4 regions of the Acidipropionibacterium virtanenii genome follow, and region 1 is predicted to be linked to each of the others. Evidence: riboswitches for the same ligand, from Rfam matches in the RefSeq annotation. Region 1 holds a riboswitch; each other region holds the start of a gene.
The links. Region 1 has a riboswitch for thiamine pyrophosphate ahead of JS278_RS03440 (thiamine ABC transporter substrate-binding protein). Riboswitches for the same ligand answer to the same signal wherever they lie in the genome.
Positions count from the first base shown of each region.

Region 1 (4,711 bases):
GCCGGGGCCGGGTCCGGGGTGTACAACGCCGTCCGTCAGGTCGGTTCGGTACTCGGCTCCGCGCTCATCGCGATGATGATGGACGCCCGCGTCGCCGCCCGCCACGACCTGGCCCGCGGCCTGGGGGACTCGCTGCTGCTGCCCGCCGCATGCGCGGCCTGCGCCACCGTCTGCGCCCTTCTGTTCCGCGCATACTCCCGAGGATCCCGCGTCTGAGGCCGGGGCTCGGCGCGGCCCATGGACGCCTCCATAGACTGACCCCATGCGCATCGCCATCGGAGGTTTCGCCGGACTGCTCGGGACCGCTCTTGTCCAGGAGCTGCGCAGGCAGGGCCACGACGTCGTCACCCTCACCCGCCACGAGCCCATCCAGCCCTCCGACCGCCGCTGGGATCTCGACACTCTCTCCATCGCCCCGCCCTTCCTCGACGACGTCGACGCCGTGATCAACCTCGCCGGCGAACCCATCGCCGGGGGCCGGTGGACCGAGGAGCGCAAGTACCGCATCGTCACCTCCCGGGTCGACACGACACGGATCGTCACCCGCGCCCTGGAGAGCTCCGAGCGCTGCAAGGTCTTCCTCAACGGCTCCGCGGTCGGCTACTACGGCCCCCGCGGCGACGAGTGGGTGAGCGAGGACGACGACGCCGGGGAGGGATTCCTCGCCGAGGTCTGCCTGCGCTGGGAGACGGTCGCCCATGAGGCGCCCGAGGACGTGCGCACCGTGACCCTGCGCACCGGCCAGGTGATCGCCCCCATGGGAGGGTTCCTGGCCAAGCAGCGGCCCCTGGTGAGGCTCGGACTCGGCGGGCGGATGGGATCGGGCCGGCAGTACCTGTCCTGGATCAGCCTGCGCGACCACGTGTCCGCGATGATCGCCGCCCTCACCGACGACCGGGTCCAGGGCCCGATCAACCTCGTCGCCCCCGAACCGGTGCCCAATTCGGACTTCATCGACGCCTACGCCAGCGCCCTGCGGCGGCCGCACTTCATGCCGCTGCCGACGCCGGCGGCCAAACTCGTCTTCGGGACCCAGCTGGTGGAGGAGGCCCTGCTCACCGGCCAGCGGGTGCGCGGCGACCTGCTGGCGAAGATCGGCTTCGAGTTCGCCGACCCCACCATTGACGCCGCCATCGCCACCGCCCTGAAGGGCAGGCGCTGAATGGCCAGGCGGGACGGATACATCCCGGTCGTCACCTGGACCCTCATCGGCATCTGCGTGGTGGTCTGGCTCGGTGAGCTGGCCATCCCGGACTTCGTCAACGACATCGCACTGAGCGCCGCCGCCGGGAAGGCCGAGCCGTGGCGGTTCCTCACCTCCGCATTCGCCCATTCGACGAACATCACCCACATCGGGTTCAACATGTTCGCGCTGTGGTCACTCGGCCGGGCTCTGGAGCGGTTCCTCGGACGAGGACGGTACCTCGCCAGCTACCTGCTCTCGGCGCTGGCCGGGGGAGCCCTGTTCGTGGTCATGGCGACCGGGTCGCAGACCGGCGGCGCACTGGTCCCCGGCTGGTACGACGGGGTGGTCGGGGCATCGGGGGCCATCTTCGGCCTGTTCGGCACCCTGCTGGTGGTGCAGCGGCGTCTCGGCGGATCGACCAGATCGCTGTGGATGGTGCTGGCGCTCAACGTGGCGCTGGTCTTCTTCATCCCCGACATCGCCTGGCAGGCCCACGTCGGAGGGTTCGCGATCGGTGCGGTCTGCGGGGTCGTCTTCTTCGAGGACGCCAAGCGGGTGCAGCGGGGGAAGCGGTCCCTCACCTGGTGGGCGCTCGGGACCCTGGCCGTGGTCATGGTCCTGGCGATCGTGCTGAAGTACGCGTTCACGACAGTCGCGGGCTGAGAATCTGGTCTGCTCAAGCCCGTTCCCGGCTCAGGGCTGCGAGGAACTGTCGAGTTGATGTCCGTCATTCAGCATCAACTCGACAGTTCCTCGCAGACGATCCGCACGTCGGCGAGGTGCCCGGGCCGGTGACGGAGCCGGTGCAGCTCCTCCTGCACCGCCCACAGCGCCCACCACGGCTCGAACATGTCCCCGTCACGGGCCAGGGCCCGCTGTTTCCGGACGGCCGCGTCGGCCTGAATCCAGATCGTGGTGGTGGCCAGTGCTGCTGACGCCGGGGTCAGCGCGCCGCAGGCCTCCACCAGGATCGGCCGGTGCGGGTCGAGGGAACGCCGCTCGCCGGGAGCGCCGGCCTTCCAGTCCCACATTCGGTATCCGGGATCGTGTGCCGCGAGGATCTCGCCCGGAATCACCGTCCAGGCTGCCGACAACCCTGCCCAGCCGGGGTAGAAGTCGTCGTGGACCAGCTGCCAGGCGCTCCCGGATGCCGCCTCCAGCGCTGCGACCAGCCGGTTCGCCAGGGTCGTCTTGCCCGATCCGGAGCCGCCGTCGAGGATCACCACCGGCCGCGAGCCGTGCGCATCGGCGAGGATGCGGGCGGTCAGGGCGTCGAGGAGGTCCGGGCTGCCGGCCGCGAGCGTGAGGGGCACGGCCATTCACTGTACGAGATCCTCGACAGGATCACTGGTATGGTCGGGCGGGTCGACAGGGGAGCGAGAAATCGCTGAGAGTGCCCAACGGGCAGACCCTCGAACCTGATCCGGGCCTCGGAATGCGAGGACAGAACCGGCGTAGGGAGTCGAGCACCTCTCCGGGCCGCCGAGCCCAGCCCCTCCTTGAAACAGGAGGATCCATGTTCCACCACCGCAGGGGCCGTATCGCCCTGGCGCTGCTCACCACTCTCGCCCTGGCTGGGTGCGGTCAGACGGGCTCCCAGTCCGGCCAGTCGTCGCAAACCCCCTCCAAAGAGGTCACGATCATCACCCACGACTCGTGGGCCATGAGCAAGAACGTCGTCGCCGAGTTCACCAAGAAGACCGGCTACACGCCGAAGTTCGTCGCCCAGGGCGACGCCGGCGCCGTCGTCAACCAGCTCGTCCTCACCAAGAACTCCCCGCTGGGCGACGTCGTCTTCGGCATCGACAACACCTTCTCCAGCCGCGCCGTCGACGCCGGCGTCGTGGACCCCTACACCTCCAAGGCCCTGCCCTCCTCGGCCACCTCCGCCGCGAAGTCCACCAGCAACAACCTCACCCCCGTCGACCAGGGCGACGTGTGCATCAACGCCGACGACGCCTGGTTCGCGCAGAAGAAGCTCGCCAGGCCCACCACCCTCGACGACCTCGCCAAGCCCGCCTACAAGAACCTCCTTGTCGTCCCCAGCCCCGCCACCTCCTCCCCGGGCATGTCCTTCCTGGCCGCCACCGTCGGCGCCAAGGGCGAGTCCGGCTGGAAGGGCTACTGGTCCAGGCTCAAGAGCAACGGCCTCAAGGTGGACAAGGGCTGGGAGGACGCCTACAACGTCGACTTCTCCGGCGGCGAGGGCAAGGGCAAGTACCCGCTGGTGCTGTCCTACTCCACCTCCCCGGCCTTCACCGTCTCCAAGGACGGCAAGACGTCGTCCACCTCGGCGCTGCTGGGCACCTGCTTCCGCCAGACCGAGTACGCCGGCGTCATCAAGGGGGCGAAGAACACCGCCGGGGCCAGGGCCTTCATCGACTTCCTGCTCTCCAAGGAGGCCCAGGCCGACATCCCCGGCCAGATGTACATGTACCCCATCGACTCCTCGGTGAAGCTGCCGACCGAGTGGACCAAGTTCGCCCCGCTGTCCCCGAAGCCCTACACCGTCGACCCGAAGACCCTGGCCAAGAACCGCAACACCTGGGTCAAGGAGTGGACGGCCACCGTCCAGGGCTGAATCGGATGGCGGCGACAGCAGCTCCTTCACGGCCGCATCCCGGTGCCCGGCCCCGCTCGGGTCGCGCCGGGACGCGGCTGTGGCGCGCCTGCTGGGTGCTCGCCGGGGCAGTGACCCTGGGATTCCTGGCGGTCTTCTTCGCCGCCCCCGCCACCAACCTCATCGCCAAGGGGTTCGTCGACGAGGCCGGCGATCCCACCTGGTCGGTGATGGCGTCGACCTTCGCCGCCCCGCGCACCTGGCGCATCATCCGCTTCACCCTCGGCCAGGCCGCCCTGGGCACCGCCCTGTGCCTGCTGCTCGGCGTCCCCGGAGCCCACCTGCTCTACCGGGTGCGCTGGCCCGGGCGCACCCTCGCCCGCGGACTGGTGTCGGTGCCCTTCGTGCTGCCGACGGTGGTGGTCGGCGTCGCCTTCCGCACCCTGCTGGCCGACACCGGCCGGCTGGGATTCCTCGGCCTGGACGGCTCCTGGCAGGCGATCACCGCGGCCCTGGTGTTCTTCAACTACTCGGTGGTGGTGCGCACCGTCGGATCCACGTGGTCGCAGCTGGACCCGCGACGCGGCGAGGCGGCCTCCGCCCTGGGTGCCTCGCCGGCCCGGGTGTTCCGCACCGTGACCCTGCCGGCGCTGGGCCCGGCCATCGCCTCGGCGGCCTCGGTGGTGTTCCTGTTCTGCGCCTCGGCCTTCGGCGTGGTGCTGGTGATGGGAGGGACGAAGTACTCCACCCTGGAGACCGAGATCTACCTGCAGACCGTCGAGTTCCTCGACCTTCCGGCCGCCTCCTCCCTGGCGATCGTCCAGCTGCTGGTGGTGGCCCTGTGCCTGTACCTGTCGGGGCGCGCCCAGCATCGGATGCAGCGCAGCCTCGGCGGCGCGACGCCGAGACTGCTGCGATTCCGCCCCCGCCGCGACCTGGGGCCCGCCGTCCTCACCGTCCTGGTG
Region 1 covers NZ_CP025198.1:776,942-781,652, forward strand. The annotation lists gene JS278_RS03420 (DHA2 family efflux MFS transporter permease subunit) at 1-216, shown strand, start outside; gene JS278_RS03425 (TIGR01777 family oxidoreductase) at 263-1,162, shown strand; gene JS278_RS03430 (rhomboid family intramembrane serine protease) at 1,163-1,849, shown strand; gene JS278_RS03435 (nucleoside/nucleotide kinase family protein) at 1,924-2,505, opposite strand; TPP riboswitch at 2,547-2,664, shown strand; gene JS278_RS03440 (thiamine ABC transporter substrate-binding protein) at 2,703-3,767, shown strand; gene JS278_RS03445 (ABC transporter permease) at 3,773-4,711, shown strand, end outside.

Region 2 (4,711 bases), 640 kb from region 1:
CATCAGACGGCCCACCATGGGCTCGCCGATGCCGCACAGCACCTTGACGGCCTCGGTGGCCATCGCGGAGCCGATGGTGCCGCACAGCACCCCGAGCACGCCTCCCTCGGCGCAGTTGGGCACCGAGTCGGCGTCGGGGATGTCGGGGAACAGGTCGCGCAGCATCGGCCCCTGGCCGGGCCAGAAGACCGACACCTGCCCCTCGAATCGGAAGATGGTGCCCCAGACCAGCGGCGTGCCGGTGATCTCGGCGGCGTCGTTGGACAGGTACCGGGTGGCGAAGTTGTCCGAACCGTCCACGACCAGGTCGTGGGAGGCGAACAGGTCGAGGGCGTTGTCGGCGTCCAGGCGGCCGACGATCGCGGTGACCCGGGAGGCGGAGTCGAGCCGCAGGGCGGCGTCGCAGGCCGATTCGGCCTTGGGCCGGCCGAGATCAGCCTCGCGGTGGAGCACCTGGCGCTGCAGATTCGACGCCTCGACGACATCGTCGTCGATCACCGTGATCCGCCCCACCCCGGCAGCGACCAGGTACTGCAGCACCGGGGCGCCCAGACCGCCGGCGCCCACCACGAGCACTCTGGCGGCCCGCAGCCGGCGCTGGCCGTCGTCGCCGAATCCGGGCAGGGACAGGTGCCGCGAGTAGCGCACCGCCTCGGCTCCACTGAGCGCCGGGCCCGGGTTCACCAGGGGATTCATGAGGCGGTGACCAGGCCCTCTGTCGGGGAGGAGGCCACGGCGAGGCTGCGCCTGGGGATACGCCCGGCAGCTCGCGCCAGATATCCGGCCTCGACGCCGAGCCTGAAGGCCTGCGCCATGGCGACCGGATCGGCGGCCATGTTGATGGCGGAGGCGGCGAGCACGGCGTCGCACCCCAGCTCCATAGCCAGACAGGCGTCCGAGGCGGTGCCCTGGCCGGCGTCCAGCACGATCGGGACATTCGCGCGAGAGGTGATGAGCTCGATGTTGTGGGGGTTGAGGATGCCCAGGCCGGTGCCGATCGGGGAGCCTCCGGGCATCACCGCGACGACGCCGAGATCCTCCAGGCGCTTGGCCAGGACCGGATCGTCGTTGGTATAGGCGAAGACCTTGAACCCCTTGCCGACAAGGGTCTTCGTGGCGTCGAGGAGTTCGGGGGCGTCGGGCAGGATGGTGCCGTCGCCGACCACCACCTCCAACTTGATCCAGTCCGTCTCCAGGGCCTCGCGGGCCAGTTCGGCGGTGAGCACCGCGTCGGCGGCGGTGCTGCAGCCGGCGGTGTTGGGCAGGAAGCGCTGCCCGAGTCGCTCCAGCATCGGGAACAACTCGTCTCCCTCGCCGGGCTTGAGTTTGCGCATGGCCACGGTGGCCAGGGTGGAGCCGGCGGCCTCGATGGTCCGGGCGAGGATGTCGTGATCGGCGGCGTGGCCGGTGCCCATGATGAGCCGGGAGCTCAGCGTGACGCCGTCGATGGTCAGTCCGGTGTCAGTCAGTGATGTGTCAGTCATGTGTGTCTCTTCGAGGTGAGGTCAGCCGCCCTGTACGGCGGTGACGATGTCGACGTTCTGTCCGGGAGCCAGTGCGGTGGCCTGCCATCGGCTGCGCGGTACGACGGCTTTGTCGATGGCCACCGCGACGCCGAGCCGGCCGCCGTCGGTGGGGCGGCCGTCGGGGCCGAGGTTTCTGCCGATGCGTGCGGCCACCAGGTCCAGGACGGTCTCTCCCGGGCGTGACTGGTAGCTCTCGCCGTTGACTGTCAGCATGATCGCGCATCGCTCCTTTCCTCCGGCGGCATGACCCGCATCAGGTGTGACGGTCGGCTTGCGCCCTCTCAGCCCCGCTGTGGGGCTCCCGTAGGTCTCGAACTATACGCACCCTCGGGCGCCGGGAACAGGTGGGGATGGTGCCGGTGGGCTGGGCGGGAACTGATAGCGGTTGGGATCGCCACCCATAATTGCCGCATGTCCCCGTCCGACATCCGCCCGTCCGGCAGCCCCTCCTCCGAGGATGAGTTCGCGCTCATCGACCAGGCAGCTGCCGAACTCGGCCTGATAGCACCGCCCGTCACCCGCGTGGGTGACGCCGTCTCGGCCCTGGTCTGGGGGGATCATCCGGCGCGGGTGGTGCTGCTGCACGGGATGGCGCTCAACGCCCACACCTGGGACATGACCCTGCTGCACTGGTCGGCACGGCGGGACGGCGTCGACGTGGTGGCGGTGGATCTGCCCGGCCACGGCGAGTCGGCCTGGCGACAGGACCGCGACTACTCCCCCGCCACGCTGGCGCACGCGCTGAACTCCTTCCTCGACGAATTGCTGGAGCACGGCGTGCTGGCCGGACCGCTGACTCTGGTGGGGCACTCCCTGGGCGGGCTGACGGCGATCGAGCTGGCCGCCGGGCGCCGCGACGTCGCCCATGTCATCGCTCTGGACTCGCTGCCCGGCCTGGTGGAGACCGGCCAGGGTGGGGCGTTCATGGAACGGCTGCGGGCCATGGTCGGCGGGCCGACGGTCTTCGCCTCCCGCGACGAGATCGTGGCGTCGGCGATGGCCCTGGGGTTCGGCGGGAGGTCCGAGGCCGCGGTGCGCCGCGGGGTGATCCACAACACGCGGGTGCTGGCCGACGGCACCGTTCAATGGAAGCATCACGTCGCCCAGTTGGGCATCGACGACCTGGTCTCGACACTGGGTGACGGCGCGGCCGGCTGGGAGCGCCTGACGTCACTGCCCGCCGGCTTCGACGTCATCGCCGCCAGCAACGGCGTCCTGGCCCCCGCGCAGCTCGAGCGGCTGAACGCCGTGCGGCCGGCGTCACGGATCGTCACCCTGGAGTCGGGCCACAATCTGCAGGAGGACGTGCCGCAGGAGTTGGCGGGGACGCTCGCCGGGCTGGTCTGACGCGGCGGACGCCTCGACTGTCGACCGTGGTTGCCGACGCCGTCGACCGCGTTATCCCTCCTGAGATTCTGACAGTAGCTTGAGAATTTCTCAGCATGCTCTTACTGTCGGGGGCAGCGGGTCGCGACGCGGCCCACCGTTCGGAAGGAAACCGCAGATGGCAAGCACCAACACCACGAACTCCGCGAAGTCGTTCCGACGTGTCGCCGCCCTCGGCGCCGCCGCCGGTATCGCCGTCATGGGCTCAGTAGCCCAGCAGGCACACGCCGCACCCGTCTCCCAGCCCAAGGCTCCGGCCCAGGTCTCCCACGCCGCCCAGGCCCCCAAGGCCCAGCACGCCGCGAGCCCCTCGAAGGTCTCGCAGACCCGTACGCACGTCTGGGCGACCACCGATGTCAACGTCCGCTCCGGTGCGGGCACCGATCACTCACGCATCGGGCTGCTGCGCACCGGCCACTACACCACCCAGCTCGAACCCTCGCAGAACGGCTGGACGAAGGTCCGCTACCACGGCCAGGTGGGCTACATCTACAGCCAGTACCTCAGCCACTCCGCCACCTCCGCGAGCGGCGGCCAGGCGGGCAGTGGCCATTCGAGCAGTGGTCAGTCGAGCAACAGCTACACCCCGCGTCACTCGGCCGGCTCCAGCTCGAGTTCCTCCAGCGAGAGCAAGAACTACACGCCCCGTCGTTCGGCGGAGTCCACCTACTCGTCGGGCTCCTCGAGCACCGGTGGCGGCGGCTCCTGCCAGGCCTCCTTCTACGGCGAGGGTTCCCAGACCGCGTCCGGCGAGTCCTTCGACTCCTCGGCCATGACCGCGGCCCACAAGACCTACAAGTTCGGCACCAAGCTCAAGGTGACCAATCAGGCCAACGGCAAGTCCGTCGTCGTGCGGATCAACGACCGCGGACCCTACGTGTCCGGCCGCTGCCTCGACCTGTCCACCGGCGCCTTCTCCCAGATCGCCAGCACTGGCGCCGGTGTGGCCAGTGTGAGCTACCAGGTGGTCAGCTGACCCTGGGGCCGCGGCCGCCATCTGGAGAGAAGAGGCTCAGCATGATGACAATCGCGAGATCCTGAGTGGAGCGTCCCACCGTTGACGACCACCAGGCTCATGGATCTACCGTGTTGGGGCCGAGCGAAGTAGCGATGTCCGTCTCAGAGGATCTCCAGCGGCACGGGCTCCGGGGGCACCGGGAAGGCGGCGTCCAGGGCGGCCAGGTCCTCGTCGGAGAGGGTGAGATCACCGGCCATGGCGTTCTCCTTGGCGTGGGCCGGTGAGCCGGTCCTCGGGATCGCCAGGACGTCGCCGGAACGGATGGTCCAGGCCAGCGCCACCTGCGCCGGGCTGGCGTCGTGACCGGCTGCGACCCGGACAAGGGCGTCGTGCCCCTCGCCCGGTGCCAGTAACCGGGCCTGCTCGATCGGGGAGTAGGCCATCACAGGAATCCCGTGCTCACCCAGCAGACCGAAAAGGTCGACCTCCGGCCCGCGTCGGGTGAGATTGTAGAGCACCTGGTCGGTGGCGCATCCCGGCCCGCCGGTCTCCGCGAGGAGGTCCGTCATGTCGTCGGGGTCGAGGTTGGAGACGCCCCAGGCGCCGATGGAGCCGTTGCGCATCAGATCGTCCATCCCCTCGATCATCTCGTCCAGGCGCACCTCGCTCTGGCGCCAGTGCAGCAGGTAGAGGTCGATGTGCTCGGTGCCCAGCCGCTCCAGGGACCGCTCGCAGGCCGTGGCGATGCCTTCGCGGGAGGCGTGGGTGGGCAGCACCTTGTCGACGATGAAGATCTCGTCGCGTACATCCCCCAGCGCCTCGCCGACGAGGGTCTCGGCAG
Region 2 covers NZ_CP025198.1:140,800-145,510, reverse strand. The annotation lists partial or broken gene JS278_RS00675 (HesA/MoeB/ThiF family protein) at 1-696, opposite strand, end outside; gene JS278_RS00670 (thiazole synthase) at 693-1,484, opposite strand; gene thiS (sulfur carrier protein ThiS) at 1,506-1,739, opposite strand; TPP riboswitch at 1,740-1,841, opposite strand; gene JS278_RS00660 (alpha/beta hydrolase) at 1,938-2,873, shown strand; gene JS278_RS00655 (septal ring lytic transglycosylase RlpA family protein) at 3,031-3,888, shown strand; gene JS278_RS00650 (aldo/keto reductase) at 4,032-4,711, opposite strand, start outside.
Region 2: linked by a shared signal. The riboswitch ahead of thiS (sulfur carrier protein ThiS) and the one ahead of JS278_RS03440 (thiamine ABC transporter substrate-binding protein) in region 1 are both predicted to bind thiamine pyrophosphate.

Region 3 (4,711 bases), 590 kb from region 1:
AGGCTGTGACCATGGCAGAGATGCGTGAAGAGAAAGACAGCATGGGCACGATCGAGGTGCCTGCCGATCACTACTGGGGGGCCCAGACGGAGCGTTCCCTCCACAACTTCGAGATCGGCCGCGACACCTTCGTGTGGGGCCGCGACATGATCCGTGCGCTGGGCACCCTCAAGAAGTCGGCAGCCCTGGCCAACAAGGAGCTGGGCGAGCTGCCGGGCGATGTCGCCGACCTCATCGTCGCGGCCGCCGACGAGGTCATCGCGGGCAAGCTCGACGACGAGTTCCCGCTGGTGGTCTTCCAGACCGGCTCGGGCACCCAGTCGAATATGAACACCAACGAGGTGATCTCCAACCGCGCCATCGAGATCGCCGGCGGGCAGATGGGCTCCAAGGCGCCCGTCCACCCCAACGACCACGTCAACCGGGGTCAGTCCTCCAACGACACCTTCCCGACCGCCATGCACATCGCCGTGGTCACCGAGATCAACGAGAAGCTGTACCCGGCGGTCTCTCAGCTGCGCGACACCCTCGACGCCAAGGCCAAGCAGTACGACGACGTCGTCATGGTGGGCCGCACCCACCTGCAGGACGCCACCCCGATCCGTCTCGGCCAGGTCATCTCCGGCTGGGTCGCCCAGCTCGACTTCGCCCTGGACGGCATCCGCTACGCCGACTCGCGGGCCCGCGAACTGGCCATCGGCGGCACCGCCGTGGGCACCGGCCTCAACGCCCACCCGAGGTTCGGCGTCACCGTCGCCAAGCACGTCACCGAGGAGACCGGCCTGGAGTTCAAGCAGGCCGAGAACCTCTTCGCCGCGCTGAGCGCCCACGACGCCCTGGTGCAGGTCTCCGGCTCCCTGCGGGTGCTGGCCGACGCGCTGATGAAGATCGCCAACGACGTCCGCTGGTACGCCTCCGGCCCCCGCAACGGCATCGGCGAGCTGCTCATCCCCGAGAACGAGCCCGGCTCCTCGATCATGCCCGGCAAGGTGAACCCGACCCAGTGCGAGGCCATGACGATGGTCGCCACCCGGGTCTTCGGCAACGACGCCACCGTCGGCTTCGCCGGTTCCCAGGGCAACTTCCAGCTCAACGTGTTCAAGCCCGTCATGGCCCACGCCTGCCTGGAGTCGATCCGCCTGCTCTCGGACGCCTGCGTGTCCTTCGACACCCACTGCGCCTACGGCATCGAGCCGAACATGGACAAGATCAACGAGAACCTGGACAAGAACCTCATGCAGGTGACCGCCCTCAACCGCCACATCGGTTACGACCTGGCCTCGAAGATCGCCAAGAACGCCCACCACCAGGGCATCTCGCTGCGCGAGTCGGCCCTGACCGTCGGCGGGATGACCGCCGAGGACTTCGACAAGTGGGTAGTCCCCGCCGATATGACCCATCCGTCCGCGGCTGAATAATCAATGGAGGGGGCAACCCCCCACCGAGGATTTTCCTCCCAACACGCCGTCATCGCGCTCTCCAGAGCTGCGGGACGGCGTGTTGGGAGTGAATCCTACGAGGCGACGATGCCCGGCAGACCCGGATCGTCCATCCAGGGCAGCAGGGGCTCGAACCGGTCCTTCCAGGATCCGCCGTCCAGGGCCGTCAGAAGGCCGGTCACGCCGCCCTCTCCCAACGCCCGGCACAGCGCCGCGAAGGTCACCGCGGCATTGGTCGCCGGGCCCCCGGCGCCCGTGAAGCTCCCCACCGAGAGGGTCTTGGCCGTCAGCTCGGGCCGGTGATCGACCCCTCCATGTCGAGATGAGACCCGCCCGAACAGCACCGGGAGCGGGGTCTAGGGTGGGCCACATCCCACGGGAGTCCTCGGCAGAGGACTGAGATCGGGCTCACGCCGCCCGGACCGTTCGAACCTGTTCGGATCATGCCGACGTAGGAAGAAGGAGCTGACTGGCATGCCCATGTCCACCCGCACCACCCCCGAGAAGGACGCCACGACTGCGCGCCCGGACGGGGAGAACTACCCCACCCACCACCTCGGCCATCTGGTCGACGCCGCCCACGGGATCGACGTCCCGGTCACCATGATCAACCAGGACGACGCCCCCGACGGCAGCGCCAATCCCCCGCTGGCGGTCTACCGCACCATCGGCCCCGACTGCGACGTCACCCGCGGCCTGCCGTCGCTGCGCTCCGGATGGATCACCGGGCGCGACGACGTCGAGAGCTACGAGCCGCGAGGCCGTGATCTGTCGGACGACGGCCGCTCGGCGGTGCGCCGCGGTGCCGCCAGCCAGGAATGGAAGGGGGAACGGCGTCCCCCGCTGCGGGCCCGGGCCGGCGCCACCGTCACCCAGATGCACTACGCGCGGGTCGGCGTCATCACCCCCGAGATGCGCTACGTGGCGCTGCGCGAGGGCTGCGACGTCTCCCTGGTGCGCGACGAGCTGGCCGCCGGGAGAGCGATCATCCCCGCCAACGTCAACCACCCCGAGGCCGAACCCATGATCATCGGGAAGGCCTTCGGGGTGAAGGTCAACGCCAATATCGGCAACTCGGCCGTCACCTCGTCGATCGCCGACGAGGTGGACAAGCTGCGCTGGGCCACCCGCTGGGGCGCCGACACCGTGATGGACCTGTCCACCGGCGACGACATCCACACCACCCGCGAGTGGATCCTGCGCAACTCCCCGGTGCCGATCGGCACCGTGCCGATCTACCAGGCTCTGGAGAAGGTGGACGGGGATCACCAGGCGCTCACCTGGGAGATCTTCCGCGACACCGTCATCGAGCAGTGCGAGCAGGGCGTCGACTACATGACGATCCACGCCGGGGTGCTGCTGCGCTACGTGCCGCTGACCGCCGACCGGGTCACCGGGATCGTCTCGCGCGGCGGATCGATCCTGGCCGGCTGGTGCCTGGCCCACCACCGGGAGAACTTCCTATACGAGCACTTCGACGAGCTCTGCGAGATCTTCGCCCGCTACGACGTCGCCTTCTCCCTGGGTGACGGGCTGCGGCCCGGATGCCTGGCGGATGCCGACGACGCCGCCCAGTTCGCCGAACTCGACACCCTGGCCGAGCTCACGAAGCGGGCCTGGGAGCATGACGTCCAGGTGATGGTGGAGGGGCCCGGCCACATCCCCTTCCACCTGGTCCGCGAGAACGTGGAGCGCCAGCAGGAGCTGTGCGACGGCGCCCCCTTCTACACCCTGGGGCCGCTGGTCACCGACATCGCGCCCGGCTACGACCACATCACCTCGGCCATCGGTGCCACCGAGATCGCCCGCTACGGCACGGCGATGCTGTGCTACGTCACCCCCAAGGAGCACCTCGGGCTGCCCGATCGCGACGACGTCAAGACCGGCGTCATCACCTACCGGATCGCCGCCCACGCGGCCGACGTCGCCAAAGGCCACCCCGGAGCCCGGGAGCGCGACGACGCCCTGTCGAAGGCGCGCTTCGAGTTCCGCTGGCGCGACCAGTTCGGGCTGTCCCTGGACCCGCAGACCGCCGAGTCGATGCACGACGAGACCCTGCCCGCCGAGCCCGCGAAGACGGCCCACTTCTGCTCCATGTGCGGGCCGAAGTTCTGCTCGATGAGGATCTCCCAGGACATCCGCGACGACTTCGGTGACGCCGCCGAGCAGCGACGGGTGGCCGAGGCCGGAATGGCCGCGAAGGCGGCGGAGTTCAGGGCCTCCGGAGGAGAGGTGTACCTGCCGGACCCGGTGCGCCGCTGAGCGGTCAGGGGCCGGTGGGGGAACCGGTCACCCACTGTGGGCGGTGAGCTGTGTCGAGTTGATGCTGGTCATTCCGCATCAACTCGACACAGTGTCGCGGATCAGACCACCGACTCCCGGTGCATGTCGGTGTAGTTCACCTGGTGGGAGTCCAGCAGCTGGGCCAGCGCCTCGTAGTCGTTCTGCTCGAGGAAGGTGCGCTCGGCCTCGGTGATCGGCACCGCCATCAGCCAGTGCACCTTGAGGTCGTCATCGATCTCCACCGCACCGAGATCCCCGGCGGTGAAGGGGTGCGACCACATGATGTGCGGGGTGGTGGCCTTGTCGTCGTAGAGGGAGACGACGTCGCCGTAGACGACGCCGGGGGCCATCATCCAGCCGTCCTGGAGCACCGCGAAGGCGCAGGATCCCAGGATCTTGCCCATGACGTCGGAACCGGGCATGCCGACCGCCATCAGCTCGACGCGGACGTCCAGCTTCGTGCCGTCGGCCATCGGCAGTTCATTGGGCCGGGCGTGCAGGGTGACGGTCGACCAGGTCGTCCAGCCGGGGGCCGGTGCGTCGGCACAGGTGAGGACGTCGACGCGGTTGTCGCCGGCGGCGTCCACCATCCCCTCGACATTCGGCGTCCCGCCGATCGACCCGACGGCGGCGCCCACGACTGCAGGGCCGGTCGGGGGCAGGGTCTCGGGGACCGCGACGTCGGCAGGCAGCTCCTCGGGGTCTATGGGCCCGGGGACGAATCCCCCGGGTAGTCGGGCAGCGTCCATATGGTCGTCGTTGGTCACGCCCTCACCTTAATAGGCGGGGGAACGACCCCCCCGGCCCCCCTCGTAGCGGCAAGCCAGCACTAACCCAGTACCCCGTCGCCGGCCACAACGAAACTGGCGCCTGTGAGTTTACTGTGGAGATTTTCCTCCCAACACGCCGTCCCCGAGCCCCAGCGAGCGCTGGGACGGCGTGTTGGGAGGAAATTCCCCCAGTCAGGGACGGCAGGGGAAAGGCCCTGG
Region 3 covers NZ_CP025198.1:186,506-191,216, reverse strand. The annotation lists gene fumC (class II fumarate hydratase) at 12-1,418, shown strand; gene JS278_RS00845 (hypothetical protein) at 1,514-1,783, opposite strand; TPP riboswitch at 1,807-1,914, shown strand; gene thiC (phosphomethylpyrimidine synthase ThiC) at 1,914-3,701, shown strand; gene JS278_RS00835 (suppressor of fused domain protein) at 3,803-4,489, opposite strand.
Region 3: linked by a shared signal. The riboswitch ahead of thiC (phosphomethylpyrimidine synthase ThiC) and the one ahead of JS278_RS03440 (thiamine ABC transporter substrate-binding protein) in region 1 are both predicted to bind thiamine pyrophosphate.

Region 4 (4,711 bases), 930 kb from region 1:
GATCTGAGGCCCGCTCCCGGCGCCGGGGGGCCGGCGGTCCGCACGGTGGCACCGGCGGGCCGGCCGGCCCGATCCGCCTATAGTCCTCGCATGGCATCGGGTACCGCCGCGGGTTTCGGGCTGCTGGGCGAGCGCAGCTGGCCGGTGCGGATCACCGCCCTGCTGGTGGGCCTGGTGCTGTTCGGCGTCTCCTCGGGCCTGATGATCGTCTCCGGGCTGGGCAACATGCCCTGGGACGTGCTCCACCAGGGCATCGCGGCGCACACCCCGCTGAGCACCGGCCAGGCGGCGATCGGGCTGTCGGTGCTCGTGCTGCTGCTGTGGATCCCGCTGCGCCAGCGGATCGGGCCGGGCACCGTGGCCAACGCCGTGGTCGTCGGCGTGGTGATCGACGCCACCACCTCCGTGGTGCGCCGGCCCGGCCCCCTGTGGGCCGACCTGACGATGGTCCTGGGGGCGGTGGTCCTCAACGGCTTCGCCACCGTGCTGTACATTTCGCCGGCCTTGGGGCCCGGTCCCCGCGACGGCCTCATGACGGGCCTGGTGGCGCGCACGGGGAAACCGGTGGCGCTGCTGCGGTCGGGGATCGAGGTGGTGGTGATGGCCGCCGGCTGGGCCCTGGGCGGCCGCCTGTTCATCGCGACCTTCGTCTACGCCTTCGGCATCGGCCCGGTGACCCGCCTCTTCCTCGGGCTGGCAGCCAGGGTGCTGAGCCCTTCATCGTCACTGAGCCCTCACTCGACTGACTGACGCTCTCAGTGACGAAAGTGACGCCCTCACTGACGAAAGTGTCCCCATCAGTCTAGGAACTGAGGCTCTCAGTGTATAAACTGAGGCCATCACTGAGAGACCTGAGGTGCCGCCATGGAAGAGATGGAGATTCTTGAGACCGTCAACCGCCTGCGCAGGCAGCGCAGCGATGACGCGACGGTGGAGGCCAAGAGTGCTGTCGGTGGGGTGCCGAGAGATGTCTGGGCCACGGTGAGTGCCTTCGCCAACACCGATGGAGGAGACATTCTGCTCGGTCTTGATGAACGTCACGAGTTCGAGCCCGCTCCAGGTTTCGACGCCCAGAGGACGATCGACGCCGTGGCCTCCGGACTCATCGAGAAGCCTGGAGAGAGATCGAAAGTCACGCCGGTACCGCCCAACATCCTGAACCGTATGACCGTGGACGGGGCCCCGGTGGTGAACCTGAGGGTGGATCCGATGCCGGACGCCCCGGGGCCGTGCTTCGTCACGGATCAGGGAATCAGCAAAGGTTCGTACCGAAGGTGGGACGACAAGAACGTCCGGCTCAGTGCATACGAGATCTACCTGCTGAGTCATCGCACCGAGATGCTGGGGACCGATCGGGAGGTCGTGGACGGGGCGACGGTCGACGATCTGGACGAGGATCTCATTCAGACGCTGATCGAACGCCTGAGGAGACTCGGCTCACGGGCGGTCTCGGGTGCCGAGTCCGAACATGAGGTGAGGGTCAGGCTGAACCTCACGGACAAGAAGGATCGGCCTCTGCTGGCCGGGATGCTCTCCGCTGGTCAATACCCTCAGCAGTTCTACCCGCAGCTCTTCATCGACGTGACCACCCACCCCGACATCCGGAAATCAGATCCGGGAGCCGCGGTGAGATTCGTCGACCGCCGCATCTGCGAGGGGCCCGTCCCCCTGATGGTCAAGGACGCCGTGGCCGCCGTCCTCTCGAATCTCCGCACGGTTCATGTCGTGGACGGGGTCTCGGGCCGTGATGTCCCGGAGATCCCGGTGGAGGTTCTCCGTGAGGCCATTACGAACGCTCTCACCCATCGGGACTACAGCGTCCAGGCCCGTGGACAGCAGGTCGGAGTGGACATCTACACCGATCGGGTCGAGGTGACCAGCCCGGGCGGGTTCTGGGGAGGCGTCACGGCGGAGAACATCGCCGATGGTGTGTCACGGTCCCGCAACGAGAGCCTGGCCAAACTGCTGACCTTGGTCCCGATGCCGGGCGAGGACTCCACGGTGAGCGAGAACCAGGGGTCCGGGGTCCTCCTGATGGATTCCGCGATGCGTGCGCGGGGCCTCCCGGCCCCGCGGTTCGAAGCCACCATCGACCAGGTGCGGGTGGTCCTGGTCCGGGGCGTGCAGACCGGCGGGGCCGTCCCGGAACTCACCGACAAGCAGGATGAAATTCTGGACGCACTCCGCGGTCAGGACCAGATGACGATGCGCGAACTGGCACAGGCCACCGGGCGCAGCGTGCCGGCACTGCGACCACAGGTCAGGGGCCTGGTGGAGGCGGGCCTGGTGGAGGCGACCGCTCCGGCGACCAGCAGGAACAGGGCCTATCGCCTTCCGGACGGGGGGAAGTACGACGACCGATACTCCGTGACATACTGAGCCCCGGACACGGGGTGCGCGATCGGATGCGCTGAGAACACACCCGTGGAACCTGATCTAGTTCGGACTAGCGAAGGGATGTCCCGGTGACCTCTCACCTCCACCCGCTCACAGAGCCTCCGGCCGCCCGCGTACCCCGCGTCCTGTCGATCGCCGGGACCGACCCCTCCGGGGGCGCCGGCACCGCCGCCGACATGAAGTCCATCACCGCGGCGGGCGGCTATGGCATGACGGTCGTCACCTGCCTGGTGGCCCAGAACACCACCGGGGTGCGCGCCATCCACACCCCGCCGGTCGATTTCCTCGCCGCGCAGCTGGAATCGGTCTCCGACGACGTCGTGGTCGACGCCGTCAAGACCGGCATGCTCGGCACCGCCGGGATCATCGCGACGGTTGAATCCTGGCTGGACGCCCACCGGCCCCCGGTGCTCGTCGTCGACCCCGTCATGGTCGCCACCAGCGGCGACCGGCTGCTGCAGCCCGACGCCGAGGAGGCCATGCGCCGCTTCTGTCGGCGGGCCACTGTCGTCACCCCCAACATCCCCGAACTCGCCGTGCTGGCCGGCGCCGAGCCCGCCGCCGACCAGGACGCCGCCGTCGCGCAGGCCCGGGAGTGGGCCGCCCGGACCGGGGTCGCCGTCATCGTCAAGACCGGCCATCTCGACTCCCGGCTCACCACCAACCTGTGGGTCGGCCCCGACGGAGTCCTCGCCGAGGCGCCCAGCAGCCGCGTCGAGACCACCAGCACGCACGGCACCGGATGCTCGCTCTCCTCGGCCCTGGCCACCCGACTAGGAGCCGGTGACACCCCCGTGCGGGCCCTGAGATGGACCACCGACTGGCTCCACGAGGCCATCGAGCACGGCGCCGCGCTGCACGTCGGCAGGGGTCACGGCCCCGTCGACCACGGCCACCGGGCACGGCGTCTGGCAGTCGCGGCCTCACCCGCACCCTGGCTGGCCGACGACGCCGTGGCGCCGCGACTCGAGGCCCCCGACCAGCTGGCGCCCGGCACCGAACCGGCGCCGGCGTCCATCCCCGCGGCCGGACCGTGGACCCGGGCCCTGTGGAGGGCCGGCAGCGACCTGGCCCGCAGCATCCACGGCGGCGGTTTCGTGACGGCGCTGGTCGACGGCACCCTGCCGGAGCATGCCTTCACCTTCTACCTGGCCCAGGACGCCCGGTACCTCGCCGGCTACGCGCGGGCCCTCGCCGCGGTGGCGGCCGGCTCCACCGATCCGGCCGAGGTCGCCGACTGGGCGGGAGGGGCCGCCACCTGCCATCTCGTCGAGGCCGAGCTGCACCGCGGCTGGCTGTCCGGGCGGTCCTGCGCCCCCAGCCCGGTGACCAGCGCCTACGTCGACTTCCTGGTGGCCAGGACAGTCCTGGACGGCCACACCGTCGGCGTGGCGACCGTGCTGCCCTGCTACTGGCTGTACGCCGAGGTGGGGGCCGCGATGCCCGGAGTCGCCGACGACCATCCCTACGCCGCCTGGCTGCAGACCTACTCCGACGACGCCTTCACCGCCGCGACCTGGATCGCCATCGGGCACGCCGAGAGGGCCATGACCGACGCCTCGCCCGCCGAGCGGGCCGCCGCGGCCAGGGCCTACCTCATCGCCTGCCGCCACGAGGCCGAATTCTTCGACCAGGCCCTGCGCACCACCGGGGCCCTCTCATGACGCCCGACCTGCCGCACGGCGCCGACCAGACACTGAACGATGACAAGGGGATACACGTATGACAAGCGCGGACGAACTCGACCTTCGGTGCTACCTGGTGACCTCCGGTCACGACCGGCACACTGTCGAGACCGCTGCCGCAGCCGCCGCAGCCGGAGCCGGGATGATCCAAGTGCGGTGCAAGGAGGCCGGCACGGCAGAGCTGCTCGAACTGCTCACCGCCGTCGCCGAGGCCGTCCGCGACGTCGCCCCGGCCACCCGGGTGATCGTCGACGACCGCGCCGACGTGGCCTTCGCCGCCCGGTACGCCGGCGCCCCGGTGGCCGGGGTGCACCTGGGCTGGGACGACCTGCCAGTGGCGGCGGCACGGGCGATGCTGGGCCCCGAAGCGATCATCGGGATGACCACCGGCACCATGGAGCTCGTTCAGGGCGCCCAGAAGCTGGCCGACAAGCTCGACTACATCGGCTGCGGCCCCTTCCGGCCCACCCCCACGAAGAACTCGGGACGTACCCCCCTGGGTCTGGACGGCTACCCGCCGCTGGTCGCCGCCACCGAGCTGCCGATGGTGGCGATCGGCGATGTCAGGCCCTCCGACGCCGAGAATCTGGCCGCAACCGGGGTGGCCGGGCTCGCGCTGGTGCGGGCGA
Region 4 covers NZ_CP025198.1:3,282,963-3,287,673, reverse strand. The annotation lists gene JS278_RS15090 (catalase) at 1-7, shown strand, start outside; gene yczE (membrane protein YczE) at 91-750, shown strand; gene JS278_RS15075 (ATP-binding protein) at 865-2,379, shown strand; TPP riboswitch at 2,380-2,475, shown strand; gene JS278_RS15070 (bifunctional hydroxymethylpyrimidine kinase/phosphomethylpyrimidine kinase) at 2,466-4,061, shown strand; gene JS278_RS15065 (thiamine phosphate synthase) at 4,120-4,711, shown strand, end outside.
Region 4: linked by a shared signal. The riboswitch ahead of JS278_RS15070 (bifunctional hydroxymethylpyrimidine kinase/phosphomethylpyrimidine kinase) and the one ahead of JS278_RS03440 (thiamine ABC transporter substrate-binding protein) in region 1 are both predicted to bind thiamine pyrophosphate.